DNA from 2 places in the Variovorax sp. VaC1 genome. Region 2 is predicted to be linked to the other one. Evidence: riboswitches for the same ligand, from Rfam matches in the RefSeq annotation. Region 2 holds a riboswitch; the other holds the start of a gene.
The links. Region 2 has a riboswitch for S-adenosylhomocysteine ahead of metH (methionine synthase). Riboswitches for the same ligand answer to the same signal wherever they lie in the genome.

Region 1 (3,944 bases), on a different contig from region 2:
CTTAGCCCTGAATGAGGAAGAAAAAAGGCTGCATGCCGCGCGATGCGGCATGCAGCCTGCGGCCCTTTCCGCGAAGGGCTCGGCGCGTCGGTCGGTCAGTCGATCAAGCCGATCTCGAGCGCGCCCGCGGTGGCCGGGTTGCGTGAACCGACCATCGCGAAGAGCTTGCTGCTCTGGCTGGCGAAGTGGTAAGCGGGGCCGCTGAACGTTGCCGCGCGCAGGTTGAGCGGGCCGATGGCGCCCATCGAGCCCAGCGTCGCATTGAGCGTGGCCGTGGTGCCATCGGGGAGCGCTTGGGTGCGCGCGTAGCTGGTGGCGTCGATGGCCGTGCTGCCCCAACTGCCGTTGGTCGCCCCGCCGCGCGCGACGATGGTGGGCCAGTTCGTGCGCTCGGGCAGGCCGATGCGGAACACCGAGGTGGTGGGCGTCGAAGGCACGATGCCGGCCGAGAGATAGACGTTGTCGCCGCCGATGCGCGCGATGCCGAAGTTGCCGTTGTCGGAGGGATTGGCCACGTTCACGATGTGCCAGGTGTCAGCGGTCGGGCCGGCCGATACGGTGTACGTCCGCACGGACGCCGCAGGGCAGTTGTCGATGCGGTAGATCACGTTGTCGTTGCACAGATAGAGCGCGGTGCCGCCGTTGGCGACCTGGATCTGCGTGATCGACGAATCGGCAGCCGTGGCCGTCAGGTTGATGCCCAGACGGTTGTAGACACCGTCGAGATCGGCCTGTGCCTTGACCAATGCACGCGAGGCGACGAACGGACGCACCGCGTAGCTGGCCGGCGTGACCTGCGCGACCGCGAACGGAAATGCGCCGACCACCGTGTCCGTCGCGAGGCGAAAGCGTGCCGTGTTCACCGGGCTGGTGATGCGGCTGCTGTCGAAGACGAAGCTGCCGGCTTCGGTGCTGTCGGCCGTGAAGCTGCCGGATGCGGTGGCGCCGGTGTCGTCGGTCATTTCGTAGCGCAGGCTGTCCATGTTCAGCGCCAGCGTCTGCCGCGAGCCGTTGCCGGCGTAGACCTTGTAGCGGCCGTTGCGCGCATCGGGTGCGGTGCCGGTGTCGATCAGGTTGATCTGGATGTAGCCCTGCGTGTTCGGGTTGCGCGTGCCGACCACCACGGACAGCAGGCCGTTCTGCATCGCGTAGTACTTGCGCGTTCCGTTGGCATTGAGGAGGCGGATGCCATCGGGCTGCGACGGGAAGGTGCCGCTGACCGGAAGCGTCAGGCTGCCGTAGGTGCCATCGAGGCTGGTGGCCGTGCGCACGGAGTTTGCGGTGTCGATGGCATTGCTGCCCCAACTGCCTTCGGTCGACGCGCCGACACCCCGGGTGGCAGGCCAGTTCGAGGAATCGGGCAAGGCGATCCGCAGGTATTGCACCGCTGGCGTGGTGCTGAGGCCCGCGCTCAGGTAGACGTTCTGTCCGCCGATGCGCGCCATGCGGAAGCTCGCGGTTTCGTTCGCGTTGGCTGTGTTCGTCGCGACCCAGGCGTCGTCGGCTCCGGCCGCGACCGTGTACGTTCGCTTCGAGGCGGCGGGGCAGAGGTCGATCTTGTAGATCACGCTGTCGAAGCAGAACTCCAGCAGCGTGCCGCTGCCCGAAATGCGCATTGCGAGCATCTGCGAATCCGGCCCACCGGGGCTGCGCGTGGCGGCGAACCGGTTGTAGGTGCCGTCCAGTTGCGATGCGGTGGTCACGAAATCGCGCGCGGCCGCGAAAGGCTGCACCGCGTACGTGGCGGGGCTCGAATACGCCGTCTGGAACGGGAACGCCCCGACGATGGCATTCGCCGCCACGCGGAAGCGCGCCGTGTTCACCACCGCCGCAACGCGGCTGCTGGCAAAGACGTAAGTGCCCGGTTCGGTGAAGTCCTCGCTGAAAGTGCCCGATTCCGCCGCGCCGAGGTTGTCGGTCATCGTGTAGCTGCCGGCGTCGAAGTCGACCGACAGCGTCTGCTGCGTGCCGTTGGCCGCATACACGCGGTACGTGCCGCTGCGCGCATCGGCGCTGTCCAGTGTCTTGGTGGTCGCGGCTGCAACCGCGACCTTGGCTTCCGGCTGGACGGCGCCGCTGGCCAGCGGCAGCCCGCCACCCGCTGCGCCGCCACCACCGCCTCCGCAGGCCGCCAGCAAGGCGGCCAGTCCACAACCCGCGAGATATCTCGTCATCCTCATGTTGAGCCCTCTTCTTGTCGTCTGATGGGCTCGGCAGCGAGCCGGCTGGCTCCTGAACCGAACCGGGGGAAATCGTAAAAAGAGGTGTCTTCAACGCTGAGGCTGACAAATGCCGGCCCAAATCCCCCGGATTGGCTCAGCCTTGCACCCCGTCTACAATCCGCCGTTCCGAGGAGCGTTGCAGCGCCATCAGGCGTGAGGCTCGGACCACATCGCAACCACGCTCACCCGCTGTTCTCGCGGTGAGTCTTTTCCCCGTACGCAGTGGCATCTTTCAAACCAGTTTTGGAGTTCTCATGAGCGCTGTTCTCAAGCCGACCCCCGTTTCGACCGCCGACCAGGCGATCGCCGACCTGTCCCTTGCCGCCTGGGGCCGCAAGGAAATCCGCATTGCGGAAACCGAAATGCCCGGCCTGATGGCCATCCGCGAAGAGTTCTCGAAGGCGCAGCCGCTGAAGGGCGCGCGCATCACGGGCTCGCTGCACATGACCATTCAGACGGCCGTGCTGATCGAGACGCTGCAAGCCCTGGGCGCCACCGTGCGCTGGGCCTCGTGCAACATCTTCTCGACGCAGGACCACGCCGCCGCGGCCATCGCCGCCTCGGGCACGCCGGTGTTCGCGATCAAGGGCGAGTCGCTCGAAGACTACTGGGGCTACACCCACAGCATCTTCGACTTCGGCCCCAAGGGCTCGAAGGGCGAAGGCCCGAACATGATCCTGGACGACGGCGGCGACGCCACGCTGCTGATGCACCTGGGCCAACGCGCCGAGAAGGACCAGAGCGTGCTGGCCAACCCGACCAGCGAAGAAGAACGCATCCTGTACGCAGCGATCAAGGCCAAGCTGGCTGTCGACAGCACCTGGTACACCCGCAAGTCCGCCGAGATCATCGGCGTGACCGAAGAAACCACCACCGGCGTGCACCGCCTGAACGAGATGAGCGCCAAGGGCACGCTGCTGTTCCGCGCCATCAACGTGAACGACTCGGTCACCAAGAGCAAGTTCGACAACCTGTACGGCTGCCGTGAATCGCTGGTCGACGGCATCAAGCGCGCGACCGACGTGATGATCGCCGGCAAGGTGGCTTGCGTGGCCGGCTACGGCGACGTGGGCAAGGGCTCGGCACAGGCACTGCGCGCACTGTCGGCCCAGGTGTGGGTCACCGAGATCGACCCGATCAACGCCCTGCAGGCCGCGATGGAAGGCTACAAGGTCGTGACGATGGAATACGCCGCCGACAAGGCCGACATCTTCGTGACGACCACCGGCAACAAGGACGTCATCACGCACGACACGATGGCCAAGATGAAGGACCAGGCCATCGTCTGCAACATCGGCCACTTCGACAACGAGATCGACGTCGCGTCGATCGAGAAGTACGAGTGGGAAGAAATCAAGCCGCAGGTTGATCACATCACCTTCCCGGACGGCAAGAAGATCATCCTGCTGGCCAAGGGTCGCCTCGTGAACCTGGGCTGCGGCACGGGCCACCCGAGCTTCGTGATGTCGTCGTCGTTCGCGAACCAGACCATCGCCCAGATCGAGCTGTTCACCAAGCCCGACGCTTATCAAGCCGGCAAGGTCTACGTGCTGCCCAAGCACCTGGACGAAAAGGTCGCGCGCCTGCACCTGAAGAAGGTCGGCGCCATGCTGACCGAGCTGACCGACGCACAAGCCGCCTACATCGGCGTGAGCAAGAACGGCCCCTACAAGCCGGACACGTACCGCTACTGATCGGCTGCATGCGCGCTGATCAATTGTT
Region 2 (3,944 bases):
TGATCTCGTCGATGTACGCGGTGGCCTGGTCGCTCAGCAGCGACTGCGCCACGCTCACGCTGCGCGAAGCATCGGGCACGTAGACCACGGGGCCTTCGTAGTGCGGCGCGATCTTCACGGCCGTGTGCACGCGGCTGGTGGTGGCGCCGCCGATGAGCAGCGGGATCTTCTTGATGCGGAAGTGGTCGTCCTTCTGCATTTCGCCGGCCACGTACTGCATTTCTTCGAGGCTCGGCGTGATGAGGCCCGACAGGCCCACGATGTCCGCGCCCTCGACCTTCGCCTTCGCAAGAATCTCGTGGCACGGGACCATCACGCCCATGTTCACCACTTCGAAGTTGTTGCACTGGAGCACGACGGTGACGATGTTCTTGCCGATGTCGTGCACGTCGCCCTTCACGGTGGCGATGATGATCTTGCCCTTGGTGCGCACGTCGCGGCCGGCGGCCTCGTCCTGGCGCTTTTCTTCCTCGATGTACGGAATGAGGTGGGCCACGGCCGACTTCATGACGCGCGCCGACTTCACCACCTGCGGCAGGAACATCTTGCCCTGCCCGAACAGGTCGCCCACGATGTTCATGCCGTCCATGAGCGGGCCTTCGATCACGTGCAGCGGTCGCCCACCCTTGGCAAGGATCTGCTGGTAGGCCTCTTCGGTGTCTTCGACGATGAAGTCGGTGATGCCGTGCACCATCGCATGCGAAAGGCGTTGGTTGACGTGCACCGGGTTCTCGGGCGTGCCGCGCCATTCGAGCTTCTTGCTGTCGTCCTTCGCGCCGCTCTTGGCGGTTTCGGCCACTTCGACGAGGCGCTCGCCGGCGTCAGGGCGGCGGTTGAGCACCACGTCTTCGACGCGCTCGCGCAGTTCGGGTTCGAGGTCGTCGTACACGCCGACCATGCCGGCGTTGACGATGCCCATGTCCATGCCCGCCTTGATCGCGTGGTACAGGAACACGGTGTGGATTGCTTCGCGCACCGGGTCGTTGCCGCGGAAGCTGAAGCTCACGTTGCTCACGCCGCCCGAGACCTTCGCGCCCGGCAGGTTCTCTTTGATCCAGCGCACGGCGTTGATGAAGTCGACCGCGTAGTTGTCGTGCTCCTCGATGCCGGTGGCAATGGCGAAGATGTTCGGGTCGAAGATGATGTCTTCGGGCGGAAAGCCCACCTCGTCGACCAGGATGCGGTAGGCCCGCTCGCAGATCTCAACCTTGCGCTCGTAGGTGTCGGCCTGGCCCTTCTCGTCGAAGGCCATGACCACGGCGGCGGCGCCGTAGCGCTTGACCAGCTTGGCCTCGTGCTTGAACTTGTCGACGCCCTCTTTCATCGAGATCGAGTTGACGATGCCCTTGCCCTGGATGCAGCGCAGCCCGGCCTCGATCACGTCCCACTTGGAGCTGTCGACCATCACCGGCACGCGCGCGATGTCGGGCTCGCTGGCGATGAGGTTCAGGAAGCGGACCATGGCGGCCTTGCTGTCGAGCATGGCCTCGTCCATGTTGATGTCGATCACCTGCGCGCCGTTCTCGACCTGCTGGCGCGCGACGGCCAGGGCCTCTTCGAACTGGCCGTTCAGGATCATCCGCGCGAAGGCCTTGGAACCGGTGACGTTGGTGCGTTCGCCGATGTTGACGAACAGCGTGCCCTCGCCGATGGCGACCGGTTCGAGACCGGACAGCTTCATGGGCGGAGGAACGGGAGAAGAAGAGGAGGAAGAAGCGGGAATCTGGGACATGGCCTCACCTGCGGAACAGTCGAACAGGCGAGCGTCGTTGTCGCCCCAAGCCTGACGGTTTGCCTCTGTGGCAAGCCGCTGCAACGCTCCTTGGGAAGTCGCGCATTTTAGGGCGATTCGGTCAGCCCCGGGGAAAACCCCAGTTTCCATTTCGGCGTGCATCCACAGAATGCGGCCACCGTTTCTGAACGAACGTTCGTGTTTTTCAACCAACGTAAGGGAGAGCGCCAGATGGCCAGGAAGTGGAACGCCCGACTGCAGCTTGCAGCCAACCCGATGCGCGCCGTGGCGCTTTGTTGCGGCCTCATGGCCGCAGCGGCCCTGACGCACAACGCCCATGCCGCCGCCAGCGGAACATCGACGCTGGTCCAGGCCCGCGCGACATCCGACGAGGCCAAGACCAAGTACCCGATCGTGCTGGTCCACGGCCTGCTGGGCTTCGACAACCTGCTGGGTGTCGATTACTTCTACGACATTCCCGGCAAGCTGGCCGGTGCGGGCGCCAAGGTCTACGTGGCCCAGGTGTCGGGCACCAACACCTCCGAGATCCGTGGCGAGCAGCTGCTGCAGGAGCTCAAGACCATCCGCGTGCTCGAGAAGAACCCCACGCTCAAGTTCAACCTGATCGGCCATTCGCAGGGCGCGCCGACGGTGCGCTACGTTGCGGCGGTGGCGCCCGACATGGTGGCGTCGGTCACGTCGGTGGGCGGTGCGAACGGCGGCTCGAAGGTGGCGGACCTGCTGGCCAAGCTGCCCGACGGCAGCCTTGCGCAAGGCGTGGCCGTGACCGCCATCGGGCTGCTGACGAACGTGATCGGCTTCCTCTCCGGCAAGGACCCGAGCCAGTTGCCCGAAGTGCCGCTGAACGCCCTCGCCTCGCTCACCACCGCGGGCGGCGCGGCCTTCGACAAGAAATTCCCGCAGGGGCGCCCTGCCCCCGGTTCCTCGTGCGACGTCAAGAGCGGCGCGGCCACGGTCAACGGCGTGCGCTACTACTCGTGGTCGGGCGTCTCGACCGGCTTCAGCCTGTTCGACCCGAGCGACGGCGCCCTGTCGGCGCTGGGCACGCTCTTCTTCTTCGGCGAAGCCAACGACGGCCTGCTCGCGGTCTGCACCACGCGCCTGGGCACCCACCTGGGCGACTACCGCCAGAACCATCTGGACGAAGTCAACCAGGTGCTGGGCAACACCTATGGCAGCCAGTTCCCGTACTACGAGAAGAAGCCGCCGGAAATCTTCAAGGAACAGGCCGCGCGGCTGAAGAGCGTGGGCCTCTGAAGGCGGGCGCGGGCATGCGCAGGCAATGGCCTTTCTGGGCCGCCGGCGGGGCGCTGCTGATCGCCGTCGGCGGTGGCTGGCTCGCGGCCGGGCCCGACGCGACCGATGCATCGCCGGCGGCCACCCGCGACGCCGTGGCCACCACAGCCAGGCCCACGGCAAGCCCCGAGCCACGCCCGGCACAGGCGCCCGCCGCCCCCGATGCGCTGCTGACCAGCGACCTGGTCTCCGTCTTCGACAAGGTGCTCGCCGAAGCACAGGCCGACAGCAAGGCCACCCTGATGGCCAGGGCACCCGCCCTGCTCGCCAAGTACCTGCGCGAAGACTGGCGCGTGCGCGCTTTGGGCCTGCTGGAGCGCTACGTCGACCTGCAGGAAGCCATGCAGGCGATGCAGCCGCCCACGCCCGGCGACGCGGCCTACCTGCGCCGCAGCCTGCAGGCGCGCGAGGCGCTGCGCCGCCAGTACTTCGCACCCGAGGAAATCGAAGGCCTGTTCGGCGACCAGATCCGGCAGGACAACTTCATGGCCGACAAGCTGGAACTGCTCGCCAACACCGCCCTGACGCCCGAGCAGCGGGCCGCGGCCCTCGCGAAAAGCGAGCAGGCCTGGCTGTCGCCGGAACAGCGCGAGGTGCGCAAGGAATCGGTGGCGCACCTGGACGTGATGCGCCAGACCGAGGCGCTGGACGCGCGCGGCGCCAGCCCCCAGGAGCGCTTTGCCGCGCGCAGCGAGGCCTACGGCTACGAAGTGGCGCGCGGCCTGGCGACGCTCGACCAGGAAACGCAGGAGTGGAATGCCCGGCTCGACCGCTACGCCAACGCCTCCGAAGCCGAGCAGGCCCAGTTGCGCGAGACGCTCTTCAACGACACCGAGCGCCTTCGCCTGAGCGGTGCCCTGGCGATGCGCTCGGCTGCCGCGTCCAAACCGGCGCG

Region 1: another riboswitch for S-adenosylhomocysteine. It lies ahead of ahcY (adenosylhomocysteinase); the one in region 2 lies ahead of metH (methionine synthase).

The regions. Positions count from the first base shown of each region.
Region 1 covers NZ_JBIGLT010000002.1:1,007,605-1,011,548, reverse strand. Annotated here, with positions in the region: gene ACGLHS_RS11655 (hypothetical protein) at 96-2,180, opposite strand; S-adenosyl-L-homocysteine riboswitch at 2,345-2,413, shown strand; gene ahcY (adenosylhomocysteinase) at 2,477-3,916, shown strand; gene ACGLHS_RS11645 (TlyA family RNA methyltransferase) at 3,925-3,944, shown strand, end outside.
Region 2 covers NZ_JBIGLT010000007.1:547,808-551,751, forward strand. Annotated here, with positions in the region: gene metH (methionine synthase) at 1-1,681, opposite strand, end outside; S-adenosyl-L-homocysteine riboswitch at 1,755-1,830, opposite strand; gene ACGLHS_RS27925 (triacylglycerol lipase) at 1,964-3,010, shown strand; gene ACGLHS_RS27930 (lipase secretion chaperone) at 3,025-3,944, shown strand, end outside.